DNA from 2 places in the Arthrobacter sp. NPDC058192 genome. Region 1 is predicted to be linked to the other one. Evidence: predicted binding sites of a transcription regulator. Region 1 holds the regulator's gene; the other holds the start of a gene.
The links. The regulator LexA, encoded in region 1, represses DNA repair genes until DNA is damaged. The targets are predictions, from matches to a motif close to TCGAACANNTGTTCGA.

Region 1 (7,750 bases):
CGTCCAGGGGGACGGTCGCCTCGCCAAAGCGGCGGATCCCTGCCTTGTTGCCCAAGGCCGTGCGCAGCACCTCGCCGAACGTGATGGCCACGTCCTCGACTGTGTGGTGAACATCGATGTGGGTGTCGCCGGAGGCCTTGACGGTCATGTCAATCAGGGAGTGCTTGCTCAGGGCCGTCAGCATGTGGTCATAGAAAGGGACCGACGTGTGGATGTCAGAGACACCGGTGCCGTCCAGGTTGATCTCGACCAGGACCGAGGACTCGCTGGTGGTCCGTTCCATACGGGCGGTCCGGCCCTCGGCGGCGGTAGATCCGGTGTTGCTCATGTAGGTGTGTCCTTTGGAAGAAGGCAGGAGGCGGGCTCAGTGGCAATGCTGCGCGCCAAGACTCTGTGACGGGGCGCTGGCTCCCCATCAAGTTTAAGCCCGCGGCTGGGCGGGAGTGTTCAGGATGCGTTCAAGGGCTTCAAGGAAGGCTGTGGTTTCCGTCTCCGTGCCTGCGGTCACGCGGAGATGCCCGGGGATGCCGACGTCGCGGATGAGGACCCCGGCGTCCAGCAAGCCCTGCCAGACCTCGTGGGGGTTCTCGAGGCCGCCGAAGAACACGTAGTTGGAGTCGGAGGCGGCCGGCTTCAGGCCCAGCCGGGTCAGTTCGGACACGATCCGGTCGCGCTGGCGCTTGATGTCGGCGACGTCCGCCATGAGAGCCACCCGGTGGCGCAGGGCGGCCAGGGCCGTGGCCTGGGTGATGGCAGACAGGTGGTATGGGAGGCGGACCAGGCGCAGGGCGTCGGCGACCTCCGGGGCCGCGGCCATGTACCCCAGGCGGGCCCCCGCCAAGGCAAAAGCCTTGCTCATGGTGCGGGAGACAATGAGCCGCTCCCGGCCCGGCAACAGTGCGAGGGCGCTAGGCGTGCCGTCGTGGGCGAACTCGTGGTAGGCCTCGTCGACGATCACGATGGTCTGGCTGGCCTCGCCGGCGTCGTAGACTGCCTCGACCACATCGGGCCCGAGTCCCGTACCGGTGGGGTTGTTCGGGGAGCACAGGAAAACGATGCTGGGCTGAAGCCCGCGGACCTGGCGGGCTGCGGATTCCGCGCTGAGCCCGTAGTCTGCCGCCCGCGTCCCGACGATGTATTCCGTATCCGTGCCGGACGCCAGCAGCGGGTACATCGAGTACGTGGGAGGGAAGCCGAGCGCTGTACGGCCGGGACCGCCGAAAGCCTGGAGGATTTGCTGCAGCACTTCGTTGGAGCCATTTGCGGCCCAGATGTGCTCCGCGCCCAGACCGTGGCCGAGGTACTCGGCGAGGGCCTCCCGCAGTTCCGTGAACTCCCGGTCCGGATACCGGTTCAGCCCGGCGGCGGCGGCGCTGACAGCCTCGGTGATGGCCGCGCGGACATCGTCCGGGACGCCATGGGTGTTCTCGTTGACGTTGAGCAGGATGGGGACGTCGAGCTGGGGCGCGCCGTAAGGGCGCAGGCCACGCAAATTGGTTCGAAGGGGCAGTCGGTTGAGGCGCTCAAGCTGGTCAGTCACGTGACCAGTTTAAGTGGAACCGGCACGGGCGCTGAAACTGTGACAGCCAGGCGGTGTTCCAAGGTGGCTAGTTCGACGGGACGAACAGCTGCTGGCCCGGCATCACATGCGCGGCATCGAGGTTGTTCAGCTGCACGATATCGGCCACGACGTCGCGGGGATCGCGTTCCGGGGCCACGGAACCTGCGATGGCCCAGAGCGTCTCCCCCGGCTGGACTGTGACGGAGATGGCGGGCGTCACCGTCAGCTGGTCCGCGGAATCCGCCGCCTTGGCCGGAGCAACGAGGAATCCGCTGAACGACAGGATGAGCGCCGCCAGCAGGATCAGCGGGACACCAAAAAAGACGAAGCGTCCGCGCCGAGTCAGGCGCAGCGGCGGCTGCTTTGATCGGCCGGCGGAGACCGAAAAAGCGCTGCGGGCAAAAGAGCCGGGAACCAAACTGGCGTGGGACGCGCTTGCTGCTGACATGAACTGAGCCCTCCTGGACCATACGGTGCCGCCCGGCGTGCTCCACTTACCGCCGCCAACCGGCCAAACTTTCGAACATAAAACCGAACGATCTGTTCGACTCCCCAAACTCTGAATCGAACACATCTTCGAATCCTGCTGGTTCTGTTTTAGCACTTAGTAACGAACGATGTCGAGACTCGCTAGAACAAATGTTTGAAAAAGCTCTGCGGCTGGCCTACTTTTGAGGGGTAGACAACCACTTGTGAACTCGATCATTGGTAGTTGATCAGCAGGGTCTGACATTTCAGGCCTGGTGTTCCCGGTGACAGTAGCCACGGCGACCGGGCGGAACGGAAAGGCATTGGCGAACATGGCAGCACAAGCCACCGGCGGACGGGCAACCTCACGGAGCGCCCAGCCCGCACGGGCCCCTAAGAGCCTCACCGTCCGCCAGAAGAAAATCCTGGAGACCATCCAGCGTTCGGTCACTGACAACGGCTACCCGCCGTCCATGCGCGAAATCGGCGATACCGTCGGGCTCGCCAGCCTGTCGAGCGTCACCCATCAGCTCTCCCAGCTCGAAAAGCTGGGCTACCTGCGGCGCGATCCGAAGCGCCCGAGGGCGATGGAAGTGCTGATGCCCCTGACCCTGGACGAGGGGCCCGCCTCCATCTCGGGTGTCGGGAAGTCCAGCGGCCTCCGCACCGTCGGAGGGCTATCCGTCACTGAACTGGCCAGCGCCACCGACACGGCCATGGTGCCGTTTGTCGGACGCATCGCGGCCGGTGGGCCAATCCTCGCGGACCAAGTGGTGGAGGACGTCATGCCCCTCCCGCGCCAGCTCGTGGGCCACGGCGAACTGTTCATGCTCAAGGTAGCCGGCGACTCGATGATCGATGCCGCCATCTGCGACGGCGACTGGGTGGTGGTCCGCCGCCAGGGTGACGCCGTGAACGGCGACATCGTTGCCGCACTGCTGGACGACGAAGCCACAGTCAAGACGTTCCGTCAGCGGGACGGGCACACCTGGCTGTTGCCGCAAAACACCCAGTACGAGCCCATCCTGGGCGACCACGCCGTGATCATGGGCAAGGTCGTCTCGGTGCTGCGCTCCCTTTAGCGCTAGGCCTTCGCGGCGTCCTTCGCAAGGCGCTTGAGGGCGGCCACGGCGATGGACGGATCGGTGGTCGGCCAGAAGGGCGGAAGCGCGGCCCGCAGGAAGCCGCCGTAGCGCTCCGTGGACAACCGTGAATCAAGCACCGCCACCACTCCCTTGTCCGACGTCGAACGGATCAGGCGGCCGGCCCCCTGGGCGAGCCGGATCGCGGCGTGCGTGGCAGAGACGGACATGAAACCGTTGCCGCCGGACTGCGCAACGGCGCGCGACCGAGCCGTCATCAACGGGTCGTCAGGCCGCGGGAAGGGGATCCTGTCGATGACCACCAGCCGGCAGGACACCCCCGGAACGTCGACGCCCTGCCACAGTGACATGGTGCCGAACAGGCACGTGTCCGGCTCGTCGGCAAACTGCCGCACAAGCGCCGTCATGCTCGACTCCCCCTGGCACAGGATGCTCATGCCCAGCCGCGGCCGCATGGCGTCAGCGGCTTCCTCGGCCGCCCGCCGGGACGAAAACAGGCACAAGGCGCCGCCGCCGGAGGCACGGATCAGCTTCTCCAGTTCGTCCAGGGCCTCCGGCGAGGTTCCCCGGCCGGGTTTGGGCAGGTGCTGGGCAACATAGAGGATGCCCTGCTTCGGATAGTCGAAGGGCGATCCGACGTCGACGCCGGTCCAGCACGGGGCGCCGCTGCCCACAAGGCCGAGGCCGCCGGCCGCAGGCTCGAAGGCCGCCCCGATAGCCAGCGTCGCCGACGTCAGGATGACGGTGTGGTCGGCGAACAATCCCTCACGCAGGCGCCCCGCAACGCTCAGCGGAGCAACGTTGATCAAGGCCGGCGCGCTATCGTCGGGCTGGGAGTAGCCTTGCGCCGGATCAAAGGTGCTGTTGCGGGAGAACCACACCACCTCACGGTTTTCCCGCGCGGCCAGGAGCCGTTCGCAGAGTTCCAGGATGACCATCAGCCGGGAGCGAGCCAGCTGGCGGCCGCCGTCGGCCGTTGTGGAGCTGTCCCCCTTGGAATCGGACAGCGCGGCACGGCAGGCGTCGCGCAGCTGGTCGATGCAGTCCAGCTGTTCCGTGTTCAAACCGTTCGGCATCAGCCCGCTGGGGACTCCGGCAAGGGCCAGTTCCAGATGGGACGCGGCATTGTTCAGCGCGTCCACGGTGATGCCGGTGTGCTTCCGCGCCCCGGAGGCAGCGGCGTGCACCATGGCCACGGAGAGCTGGCCGGAGACCGCGCCGGTGACGCGGTCCTGCAGTTCGTGGGCCTCGTCCACCACCACGACGTCGTACTCGGGCAGGACCGCCAGGCCTTCGAAGGCGCTGACGGCCAGCATGGCGTGGTTGGTGACGACGACATCGGCGTCCGCGGCGTTCTGGCGGGCCAGTTCGCTGAAGCACTCAGCAGCGTGCGGGCACTTTTGCGCGCCCAGGCATTCCATGGAGGTGACGGAGACCTGTCGCCAGGCCCGGTCCGTGACCCCGGGCATCAGTTCATCCCGGTCCCCCGTGGCCGTCTCCTCGGCCCACTCGCGCAGGCGGACCACTTCCTTGCCGAGCTGGGAGGACGGGCCCCCGAGCGCGGCGGCGAAGTGCGGCACGCTGGTGTCCTCGCCAAGGGAAAACAGCTGCCCCTCGGAGGGTTCTTCGGACGGGAAGCCGCCCTCGAGTTTGTGCCGGCACACGTAGTTGGCCCGGCCCTTCACCAGGGCGACCTTGACGGGGCGCTCCAGGGCGGGCGTGATGGTCTTCAGCAGCCTGGGCAGGTCCCGGCCAACAATCTGGGTTTGCAGCGCCAGGGTGGCGGTGGAGACCAAGGTGGGCTTGTTGCTGGTCAGCGAGTGGGCGATCAGTGGAATCAGGTACGCCAGGGATTTGCCGGTGCCGGTACCGGCCTGGACCAGCAGGTGGTCGCCGCTGTCGATCGCGCGCGCCACCTGCCGGGCCATTTCATGCTGTCCGTCGCGGCTCTGGCCGCCCATGCCGGACACGGCACGGTCGAGCAGTTCAAGAACGAACTCCTCGCCGCCCCCGCCGTCGGCGTCCACCGATTTTGCCTCCGCCGTGTCCGCGTCCGTGTCCGCGTCCGCGGTTTTGCCGTCCGTACGGTCAGCGCCAGCTTTGGTCACCGCAGCCTCAGTCATTGCTGATGAAGGGATCCAGTTCAGCGGCCAGTCCTTCACGGACCATCACCACAGCGCGGGTCCCGGTTTCCTCGTGGTCCAGGCTCAGGATCTCGGCGTCGGAATCGTGCAGCTTGCTGAGCAGGTCCCCGCGGTTGTACGGGATCAGCAGCTCAAGCTTTACGCTGGGCCGCGGGATGCCGTCACTGATGGCCTTCAGCAGTTCCGGAATGCCCTCACCCGTGCGCGCCGAGACCACTACGTGCCGCGGTTCGCGCTGCTTGAGCCGTTCGACCACGAACGGGTCGGCGGCGTCGGCCTTATTGAGGACGATGATTTCCGGAACCTTCCGGGCGTCAACTTCGCTGAAAACAGACCGGACGGCGGCGATCTGGCCTTCCGGATCGGGGTGCGACACGTCCACCACGTGCAGGATCAGGTCCGAGTCGGCCACCTCTTCCAGGGTGGAGCGGAACGCCTCCACGAGCTGGGTGGGCAGCGAGCGGACAAATCCCACGGTGTCCGCCAGTGTGTAACCCAGGCCGTCGGCCGTCTCGGCCTTGCGCACCGTGGGGTCCAGGGTAGCGAACAGGGCGTTCTCCACCAGCACGCCGGCGTCGGTCAACCGGTTCAGCAGCGAGGACTTCCCGGCGTTGGTGTACCCGGCGATGGCGACCGACGGGACGGCATTACGACGGCGGTTGGCGCGCTTGGTCTCCCGGGCCGGCTTCATGGCAGCGATTTCACGCCGCAACTTCGCCATCCGGGTGCGGATCCGGCGGCGGTCCAGTTCGATCTTGGTTTCACCGGGACCACGCGAACCCATGCCCGCTCCGGCGCCGCCCACCTGGCCACCAGCCTGGCGGGACATCGACTCGCCCCAGCCGCGCAGGCGCGGGAGCAGGTATTCCAGCTGGGCCAGTTCCACCTGCGCCTTGCCTTCCCGGCTCTTCGCGTGCTGCGCGAAGATGTCGAGGATCAGCGCCGTGCGGTCGATCACCTTGACCTTGACGATGTCTTCCAGGCCGCGCCGCTGGGACGGGGCCAACTCGGCATCGACCACCACGGTGTCGGCGCCGGTGGACATCACGATTGCTTTGAGTTCCTGCGCCTTGCCGGATCCAAGGAAGGTTCCGGGATCGGGTTTGGACCGGCGCTGAACGAGCCCGTCGAGGACCTCCGAGCCGGCCGTCTCGGCGAGGGCCGCCAGTTCGCGCAGGGAGTTCTCGGCATCGGCAAGGGTGCCTTCAACCCAGAGTCCTGCCAGGACGACGCGTTCGAGGCGCAACTGCCGGTATTCGACCTCGGTGACGTCCTCGAGTTCAGTGGACAGTCCGGCCTTGCGCCGCAACGCGTGGCGCTCCTCGAGGTCCTGCTGGTCGCCGTCGAAGTTGGTGTACACCTCGTCCAGGCGCGAGATGGCCTGCGCCTTGCCGAGCAGGCCCTTCTGGCCGTCGGCGTCGGCACCGCTGTCGGCGCCGCCTTGCGTGTCCGCACCGGCGGCGGAGCCGGCCCTGCGGCCTGCGCCCGGGGCGGGAGTGTCCTTGGAGAGGATCCGGTCGATGACAGCCTGGATCTCCTCAGGACTCATGTCCTGGGCGGCTGAATCGGGTCCGGTGTTGGGGTGGCTGGTCATGGTCTCCTTTGAAGGTTCGGCTATTTCAGAATAGTGCCCATTGTTGCTCTGTGGGGCGGTATTCGCGCTGGGCTGACGGCGGGGGGTCATGCGGGCCTCCGGGAATGCCCGCGGCAACGGTGCCGACGGGCAGGACTGGCTCCTGACGGAGCGGTGGCTGGGTAGGGAGAGGCGCCGGACGCGCCTGGCGTGAGGAAAGAGTGAGGCAGTTGCCGTCCGCCGTGACGGAAAGATGCAGCGCCGGAGATTCAGCGCCGGCGATACAGTGGCGCAGATGCAGTGCCGCAGGAAGATGATGCTGCGGAAAGACTGTGCCCAGATCGACAGTGCCAAATTGAGCGGCTGGATTCCAAGTGATTCGGGCGCCAAGTGGATAACTCACTTTGTGGTGGCGCTCGGAGCGGAAGGCATGTACCTGCGTCGCTGCGGAACGGGGCGGTGCTTAGGGCCGCTAGGACCCTGCTGTGAGGGAAATCGCGGAAACGGCCAGGCCCGTGCCGGCTACTTGGAGATCAAGATCATGACTTGTAGCCTAGCAGACGCCGGCGCTGCCCCCCGGTTTCCCAATCCGGCGGACCGCCAACTAATCTGGCCCATTATGGAGTCTGCACACTATTTCAGCGCCCAGCCCGCCGGGCCTTTCACCCGCAAACCGCTCACCGTGGACCTTGCCGGTGAGACGCGCCAGCTGCAGACTTCCTCAGGAATCTTCAGCCCTGACGGAATCGACAAGGGAACGGCCGTCCTGCTGGCCGACGTCCCGGCTCCCGCCCCGCAGGGCAATCTCCTCGACATCGGCTGCGGCTGGGGCCCGATCTCCCTGACCATGGCCCTGCGGGCACCGCACGCCAAGGTGTACGCGGTGGACGTGAACGAACGC
Region 2 (7,750 bases), on a different contig from region 1:
GCGGAATGATTGCGCAGTACCTGGCGGCCCTGCACCCCGACGCTTCCGGCCGGATCGTCGTCGTTGTCGCCGCGGCTGAGCTAAGCGACTGGGGCAAGGACTTCGATACGCGAATGGCGGGCGCCATCGCCAACGGCGACGCCGGGCGGGCGGGGACTGTGTTCGCCGAGTACCTGTTTCCAGAGACGCGGCTGCAATGGCTCCGCCGGCTGCTGGGGCCCCTCATCGGTGGTCGCCTGCTGGCCGCCTCCGACTACCCGCCGGAGGACGTGAAGACTGAAGCCCGGGCGGAGCTGAGCTTCAATTCCCGGGAGGTCCTGCCGAGGATCCAGCCGCCTGTACTGCTTATCTGCGGCGACAGCGACAGATTCTTTCCCAAGGATGTTGCTGCCGAGACCGCCGGGCTGATCCCGGACTGCACGCTGATCTGGTATGAAGGCCTCGGTCACCTTCGGGTGGCCGCCAGCAGCAGGGTCGCACGCGACGTGTTGGCGTTCGTCAGCGGCAATTAGTGTCAACGGCAATTAGGGCAGTACACGGGTCATGAAGATACTGTTCGGATCGGGTACGTAGGTGCCAAACGGCGGGCAGTCGACGAACCCGTGCCGCTGATACAGCCGGCGGGCGGGGGCGAAGAATTCCTGGCTTCCGGTCTCCAGGAACAATTGTTCGTAGCCGCTTCGCCGGGCCTCCGCAAGGAGGTGTTCGAGCAGACCCGTGGCAACGCCCCGGCCGCGGGCATGCGCCGCGGTGCGCATCGACTTGATCTCGCCCTGTTTCTCTTTGCCGGGCCCGGCGTCCAGTTGCTTGAGCGCGCAGCAGCCGAGGACCTCGGAGTCCTGCCGGGCGGTCCAGAACGTCATCCCCGGACCGGAAAGCGATTCGTGATCCAGCGCGTGCACGCTCTCCGGAGGCGACGTCGCGTACATGTCCGCGAGGTGCTCGCCCAAGAGCTTCTGCACATCCAGTCGCCCCGGGTCGTCCCGCTCAATCCGAATCATCTGGTCCTCCGCCGTTCTCCCGGCTCCTCAGCGGGGCCGGCGGGCAGCGTGTTCCCGGGCCAGCACCGCGTAGGAGTCATCCGGCGTGCCGGGCGTGAAGCTGCCGTATTTGCGTTCGACGGCGGCCCGGATCAGGAAGTCCGCCAGGGCCGGATTCTTGGGCAGCAGCGAGCCGTGCAGGTAGCTCGCCACGATGTTGCGGTAGCGGGCGCCCTCCTGGCCGTCGGCGCTGTTGTTGCCGGTGCCCTTGGCGGTGGTTCCAAGCGGCTCGACGCCGGGTCCCAGAGTGGTCTGGCCGCTGTGGTTCTCGTAGCCCAGGATGTTGCCGAATTCCGGGGAGGAGACGGTGACGTTGCCGATCAGGCGTTCATCGGTGCCGTGCGTCTCCACATCGAGGATGCCGATGCCCGGAATGACCGTGCCGAGCCGGGTTTTGAAGAATTTTCCGAAGAGCTGGTAGAGCCCGCAGATCACGAGCATCGGGGTGCCGTCTTCGGCCAGTTCCTTCAGCGTGGACTCGCGGGAGAGCAGGTCGTCCTGGATCACGAGCTGTCCGCTGTCCTGCCCGCCGCCGCCCACAATGAGGTCAACGTCCGAGGGGAACGGGTCACCGACGTTGTATTCGAGCAGCTCGGGTGTGTAGCCATGCCAGCGCAGGCGCTGCGCGAGAACCAGGGCGTTGCCCCAGTCGCCGTAGATGTTCATGTCGCGCGGGTAGAGCTGCAGGACCCGAAGGGTTCCCTTGCTCGGCGCGGGGGAGTCTTTGGGCGGCAGTTCGTGCCCAAAAGAGAGCCCGTGCGGGGTTTCCGGGGATCGGGGGGTCATGAGACCACCTCCACTGTGGTGATTTTGGACAGCTCGCGGCGGATGGCCAGCATGGCCGTGTACGTGCAGAAGATCCTCTTCGGCTTGCCTTGGCCGCCGCGGATGAACGCCGCCAGCGCCGGCGCAATCTCCGTGTCGACGGCGCCGATGGCGACGTCGTCGTACTGCAGGCGCAGCGCCATGTCGTACGCGCGGGAGCCCGTCAGCTGGTCCACGCCGCCGTCGCGGAGCGTGTCGAATTCGACATCCCACAGCCAGGACATGTCCCGGCCGTCCGCATAGTTGTCATTGATTGCGATCATGGTGGCGTAACCGGCGGCCGGGAAGGACTTTAGTCCGAGGCGGAAGCCGCTGGGGTTCTTGACCAGAACCAGTTCCAGCGGCTGGCCATCGACCACGAGGCTTTCACCGCGGCCGAACGCCGGCGCCACGTTGGACAGGGCCGTGAGCAGACCGGCCTGGTCGGTGCCCGTGCCGCGGGCGCCTGCGATCGCGCGCGCCAGGGTCAGCGCGGCGGCGGCATTGAAAATGTTGTAGACGCCGCGCAGCTTCATCGGCGTGGTGACCGTGCCGCCGTCGTACTCGAAATCGGCGTCATTGGCGCCCACCCGGCGCAGCACGACGTCGGCGTCCGCCCGGGCTGGCGCCGCAGGCACCGGGCTGCCCGGCGCCGCGCGCATTTCGTCGTCGTTGGGGAAGGTGCTCAGCAGGGAATCGTCGAGCCCGAAGTACAGCACGTCCGGTTCGTTCAGCGTCCCGGCAATCCGCGCTACCCGGGGGTCTTCCCGGTTCAGAACCACAGTCCCGGTGGTCTTGGCGGCGATGTGCTGGAGCAGCTCCGCGGTCTTGTCGATCTCGCCGAAACGGTCCAGCTGGTCGCGGAGGACATTGAGCAGGAGGCTGTACCGCGGAGGGACCCTGTTGACGAAGTGCACGGCATGCGCCTCGTCGAGTTCCAGGACCGCGATGTCGGCATCCAGCCGGCCCCGCCAGTCCACTTCGCCCAGCAGCGCCGCGGCCACACCGCGCGTGAAGTTGCTGCCGGTGCGGTTCGTGAAGACCTTCAGTCCTTGGCTTTCCAGCAGTTCCACCACCATCTTGGTGGTGGTGGTCTTCCCGTTCGTGCCGCTGACGACGGCGACCCCCTGGGGCAGCGTGGACAGGGTCCGCTGCATGAAACCGGGGTCGATTTTTTCGACTACAAGCCCGGGAAGGGCCGAGCCTCCGCCCCTGAGCCGGGAGACCCGGCGGACGAGCTTGCCGAGCGGAACGCTGAAGTAAAGCATGCTCAGTAATATATCCCAGCAGAGGCATGGAACCTGGACGCCCGGTGCGGCCGTATGCGTTCCGGGCACGCGCGGCGCATTATGCTGAGGAGATGACCACCCTCTCTTATTCCCGTGAATCACGCGTGGGAACAGGCCTCCGGATCGGTGTCCTGGCGCTACAGGGCGATTTCCGGGAGCACCTGCGAGCAGCGGAAGCAATGGGCGCCACAGGCCTCGGAATCCGGCGGCCGGCCGAACTCGACGGCATTGACGGACTGATTATTCCGGGCGGTGAATCCACGGCCATCGACAAGCTGGCGCGAGCCTTCGAGCTCACGGATCCGCTGCGCAAACTGATCGCCGACGGACTCCCCGTCTACGGCTCATGCGCCGGCATGATCCTGCTCGCCGACGAGATCGCAGACCCGGCAACGGACCTCGCCGGCAACCCGCAGCAGACCTTCGGCGGGCTCGACATCACGGTGCGCCGCAACGCGTTCGGCCGGCAGCGCGAGTCCTTTGAGACGGACCTCGACTTCAAGGAGTTGGAGTTCAGCGCGGCAGACGGCGAAGTCGCTCCCGTCCACGCCGTCTTCATCCGCGGGCCCTGGGTAGAGCGCGCAGGCGACGGCGTCGAGGTCCTCGCGCAGGTGGAGCCGTCCAAGGCGGCCCACCCCGAATCCCTCGACGGGACGGCTAGAATTGTTGCAGTGCGTTCCGGCAAGCTGCTGGCCACCTCCTTCCACCCGGAAGTGACGGGGGAGAAGCGCGTGCATGAACTGTTTATTCGAATGATCAGAGGAGAAGCGTAAAGCATGTCAGGCCACTCCAAATGGGCAACGACCAAGCACAAAAAGGCCATCATTGACAGCCGCCGGGCCAAGTCGTTCGCCAAGCTGATCAAGAACATCGAAGTTGCCGCGCGGATGGGCGGCCCGGACCTCGCGGGCAACCCGGGCCTGGAACTTGCCGTCACGAAGGCCAAGAAGACCTCCGTCCCCAACGACAATATCGACCGCGCCATCAAGCGCGGCGCCGGGCTTACCGGCGAGGTCGTGGACTACACCGAGATCATGTACGAATGCCGCGGCCCCCAGGGCTCGGCGCTGCTGATCGAGTGCCTCACGGACAACAAAAACCGTGCCGCCTCCGAGGTCCGCCTGGCCATTTCCCGCAACGGCGGCACCATCGCCGATCCCGGCTCGGTCAGCTACCTCTTCACGCGCAAGGGTGTGGTTTCGCTGCCCAAGAACGGCCTCACCGAGGATGACCTGCTGATGGCCGTCCTGGACGCGGGTGCGGAGGAAGTCAAGGACAACGGCGACAGCTTCGAGATCCACTCCGAGCCGACCGACCTGCAGGCCATCCGCGATGCGCTCAAGGAAGCCGGGATTGAATACGACACCGACGAGGCCGAATTCGTGCCCTCGATGGAGGTGCCGCTGGATGTCGACGCCGCTAAGAAGTTCATGAAGCTCGTGGACGCCCTGGAGGACCTCGACGACGTCCAGAACGTCTACAGCAACGCCGACCTCAGCGACGAAGTGCAGGCCGCACTGGAAGCCGAGTGACCCGGTCACCACGACGTGACTTTGAGGCCCGGTCTTGACGGCCCGACCTTGACGCTGCGCGTCTTGGGGGTTGACCCGGGCCTCACCCGCTGCGGCATCGGCGTCGTCGACGTCGAAAAGAACCGGCGTGCCACCATGGTTGACTTCGGTGTGGTGGGAACCTCACCAGAGGAGAGCCTGGACCAGCGGCTGCTCGTCATCGCCACTTCCATCGACGACTGGCTGGACCGGTACGAACCGCACGTCCTCGCCGTGGAGCGGGTCTTTTCCCAGCTCAACGTCAGCACCGTCATGGGCGTTGCCCAGGCCTCCGGCGTCGTCATTGCGGCCGCCGCCCGCCGCGGCATCCCGGTGGCGCTCCACACGCCGTCCGAAGTCAAGGCCGCGGTAACGGGCAGCGGCACCTCCAACAAGGACGCCGTGACGAAGCTGGTAACCAAGATCCTCCGGCTGGATGCGCCGCCGCGCCCCGCCGACGCCGCCGACGCCCTGGCCCTGGCCATCACCCACGCCTGGCGGGCCGGCAGCGGCGCCGCCGTCTCGACGACGGGCCCGGGAAGCCAGTCGCTCACCCCGGCCCAGCGGGCGTGGGCGGACGCGGAGGCCAAGGCGCGCCGCGCGCGCTAATGTCCGCCTGTACCCCCCATGGAACTTGGTAGGGTATTCGTAGATATGTTCGGACGATTGGGTCGCCGGCCGGCTTGTCATCTGGTTCGTGGTTGCGGATCGCAGCAAGCCGTACACCCCCCATCTGAAGACACACCAAGCTGTAGACCAGGAGCCAGGCCTTGATCAGTTTTCTTCGCGGAACCGTAGCGCACGTAGGCCTGTCCTCCGCTGTGATCGACCTCAACGGCGCCGGCATGAGCGTCAACGCCACGCCGCAGACGCTCAGCAGCCTCCACGTGGGGGAAGAGGGGAAGCTGTTCACGTCTCTGATTGTGCGCGAGGACTCGTTGACCCTGTTCGGCTTTGCGAGCGACGACGAACGTGTTGTGTTTGACGTCCTGCTCAGCGTCAGCGGCGTCGGACCCCGCCTGGCCCTGGCCGTGCTGGCCGTCCACGAACCCGAAGCCATCCGCGTGGCCGCCCACTCCGGCGATGGCAAGGCCTTCACGAAGGTCCCCGGCATCGGCCCCAAGGTGGCTGGCCGTATTGTGCTGGAACTCGCCGGCAAGCTCGTCCCGCACGGCACGGCCGGGGCGTCGGTGCCGCAGGTTTCCGCGGAGTCCGTGTGGAAGCCGCAGGTCGTCGCGGCCATGACCAGCCTTGGCTGGTCCGAGAAGGACGCGGCCGCCAGCATTGACAAGTCCCTCGCCGATTCCCCGGATTTGGCCGCGGCCGGCAACGTGGCGGAGATCCTCCGCGCTACGCTGCGGTGGCTCGGGCAGGACGGCGCCCGCGCCGGAAACCGGGTAGGCGCGCGTGGCTGAGCCGTCCATTGTTGCCGGGGGAGAGGAGCCGGAGGAGCGCGCTATTGAAGCCGCCCTGCGGCCCAAGAACCTGCACGACTTCGTGGGCCAGCACCGGGTCCGGAAGCAGTTGTCCCTCGTCCTTGAGGCCTCGCGCATGCGGGGCCGCAGCGCGGACCATGTATTGCTCTCCGGCCCTCCGGGCCTGGGAAAGACCACGCTGTCGATGATCATCGCCGCGGAAATGAACGTTCCGCTGCGGATCAGCAGCGGGCCGGCCATCCAGCACGCGGGCGACCTCGCGGCCATCCTGTCCTCGCTCTCTGAAGGCGAAGTCCTCTTCCTGGACGAGATCCACCGCATGTCCCGGCCGGCCGAGGAAATGCTGTACATGGCCATGGAGGACTTCCGCGTGGACATCGTCGTCGGCAAGGGCGCCGGCGCAACCGCCATCCCGCTCGAGCTGCCGCCGTTCACGCTGGTGGGCGCCACCACGCGCGCCGGTCTGCTCCCCGGACCGCTGCGTGACCGTTTCGGTTTCACCGGCCACCTCGAGTTTTATTCAGTCGAAGAGCTGGAGCTCGTCCTGCGCAGGTCCGCGGGCCTGCTGGACCTGAAGGTCAATTCGGCGGGATTCAGCGAGATCGCCGGACGGTCCCGGGGCACGCCCCGCATCGCCAACCGGCTCCTGCGACGGGTGCGGGACTGGGCACTCGTGCACGGCATCGAGCAAATTGATGCCCGAGCGGCGTCCGCGGCCTTGGACATGTACGAGGTGGACAAGCGCGGGCTGGACCGGCTGGACCGGTCCGTTCTGGAAGCCCTTATTACCAAGTTCGGCGGAGGACCGGTGGGCCTTTCCACGCTGGCGATCGCCGTCGGCGAGGAAACAGAGACCGTGGAAACCGTCGCCGAGCCGTACCTCGTCCGTGAGGGGCTGCTCGGCCGGACGCCCCGGGGCCGCATCGCCCTGGCCCCTGCATGGACACACCTGGGCTTCGCCGTGCCCGCGGGAGTCTTTGGGCAAGATCCCCTGGAGCTGTTCCAATCCGACGAGCGGGGCGACGGGACGCCAGGCAACCCCGGCGGAGAAATCGGCGCAGAATTCGGCGACGAAACTGGTCCGGAACGGTTCCGTTATAGCAGCTAGCACCGTTCTTTCAGCTTTTCCCTTTAGACTGGTATGACGCTCGGCACGTCCGGGTTTGTTTCCGTGGGCGGAGAGTAGGTAGCCGCCGGCGGCGGGGGATGGTCTCGCGGACAGGGTTCCGTGGCGGCTCGTGCCCCGCGCCGCCCGGAGCAAACGGACGTTGCTGAAAAACAGCTATGCAAGTACAGAACGGAACAATCCCCTTGGATCCAATGACAATTCTCCTGTTCGTCATGCTCGGTGTGTTCGTCTTCATGATGTTCCGACGGAACAAGAAGACCCAGCAGCAGCAGACCCAGCTCCAGTCCAAGTTCGGGCCTGGCGTCGAGGTTATGACGAGCTTCGGACTGTTCGGCCGGATCGTCGACATCGACGAGGCCGAGAACAAGGTCACGCTCGAGCTGTCCCCGGGCAATACCGCCACTGTCCACCGCCAGGCTGTCACCAAGATTGTGGAGCCGGTAGCGGCGGCGGAGGAGCCGACAGTTGTTCCCCACGACGCTTCCTCGCTGACCACGGAGGA

Region 2: ruvA (Holliday junction branch migration protein RuvA) is a predicted target of LexA. The motif match lies at 5,330-5,345, and genes of this name have one in related genera.

The regions. Positions count from the first base shown of each region.
Region 1 is NZ_JBHVVJ010000022.1:6,977-14,726, reverse strand. Features, by position in the region: gene hisB (imidazoleglycerol-phosphate dehydratase HisB) at 1-328, opposite strand, end outside; gene ACFVVK_RS18910 (histidinol-phosphate transaminase) at 422-1,540, opposite strand; gene ACFVVK_RS18905 (LysM peptidoglycan-binding domain-containing protein) at 1,608-2,009, opposite strand; gene lexA (transcriptional repressor LexA) at 2,362-3,111, shown strand; gene ACFVVK_RS18895 (ATP-dependent DNA helicase) at 3,114-5,255, opposite strand; gene hflX (GTPase HflX) at 5,248-6,870, opposite strand; gene ACFVVK_RS18885 (class I SAM-dependent methyltransferase) at 7,469-7,750, shown strand, end outside.
Region 2 is NZ_JBHVVJ010000013.1:80,500-88,249, forward strand. Features, by position in the region: gene ACFVVK_RS14045 (alpha/beta fold hydrolase) at 1-512, shown strand, start outside; gene ACFVVK_RS14050 (GNAT family N-acetyltransferase) at 525-1,001, opposite strand; gene ACFVVK_RS14055 (type 1 glutamine amidotransferase) at 1,029-1,826, opposite strand; gene ACFVVK_RS14060 (MurT ligase domain-containing protein) at 1,823-3,112, opposite strand; gene pdxT (pyridoxal 5'-phosphate synthase glutaminase subunit PdxT) at 3,205-3,906, shown strand; gene ACFVVK_RS14070 (YebC/PmpR family DNA-binding transcriptional regulator) at 3,910-4,665, shown strand; gene ruvC (crossover junction endodeoxyribonuclease RuvC) at 4,714-5,292, shown strand; gene ruvA (Holliday junction branch migration protein RuvA) at 5,454-6,098, shown strand; gene ruvB (Holliday junction branch migration DNA helicase RuvB) at 6,091-7,227, shown strand; gene yajC (preprotein translocase subunit YajC) at 7,440-7,750, shown strand, end outside.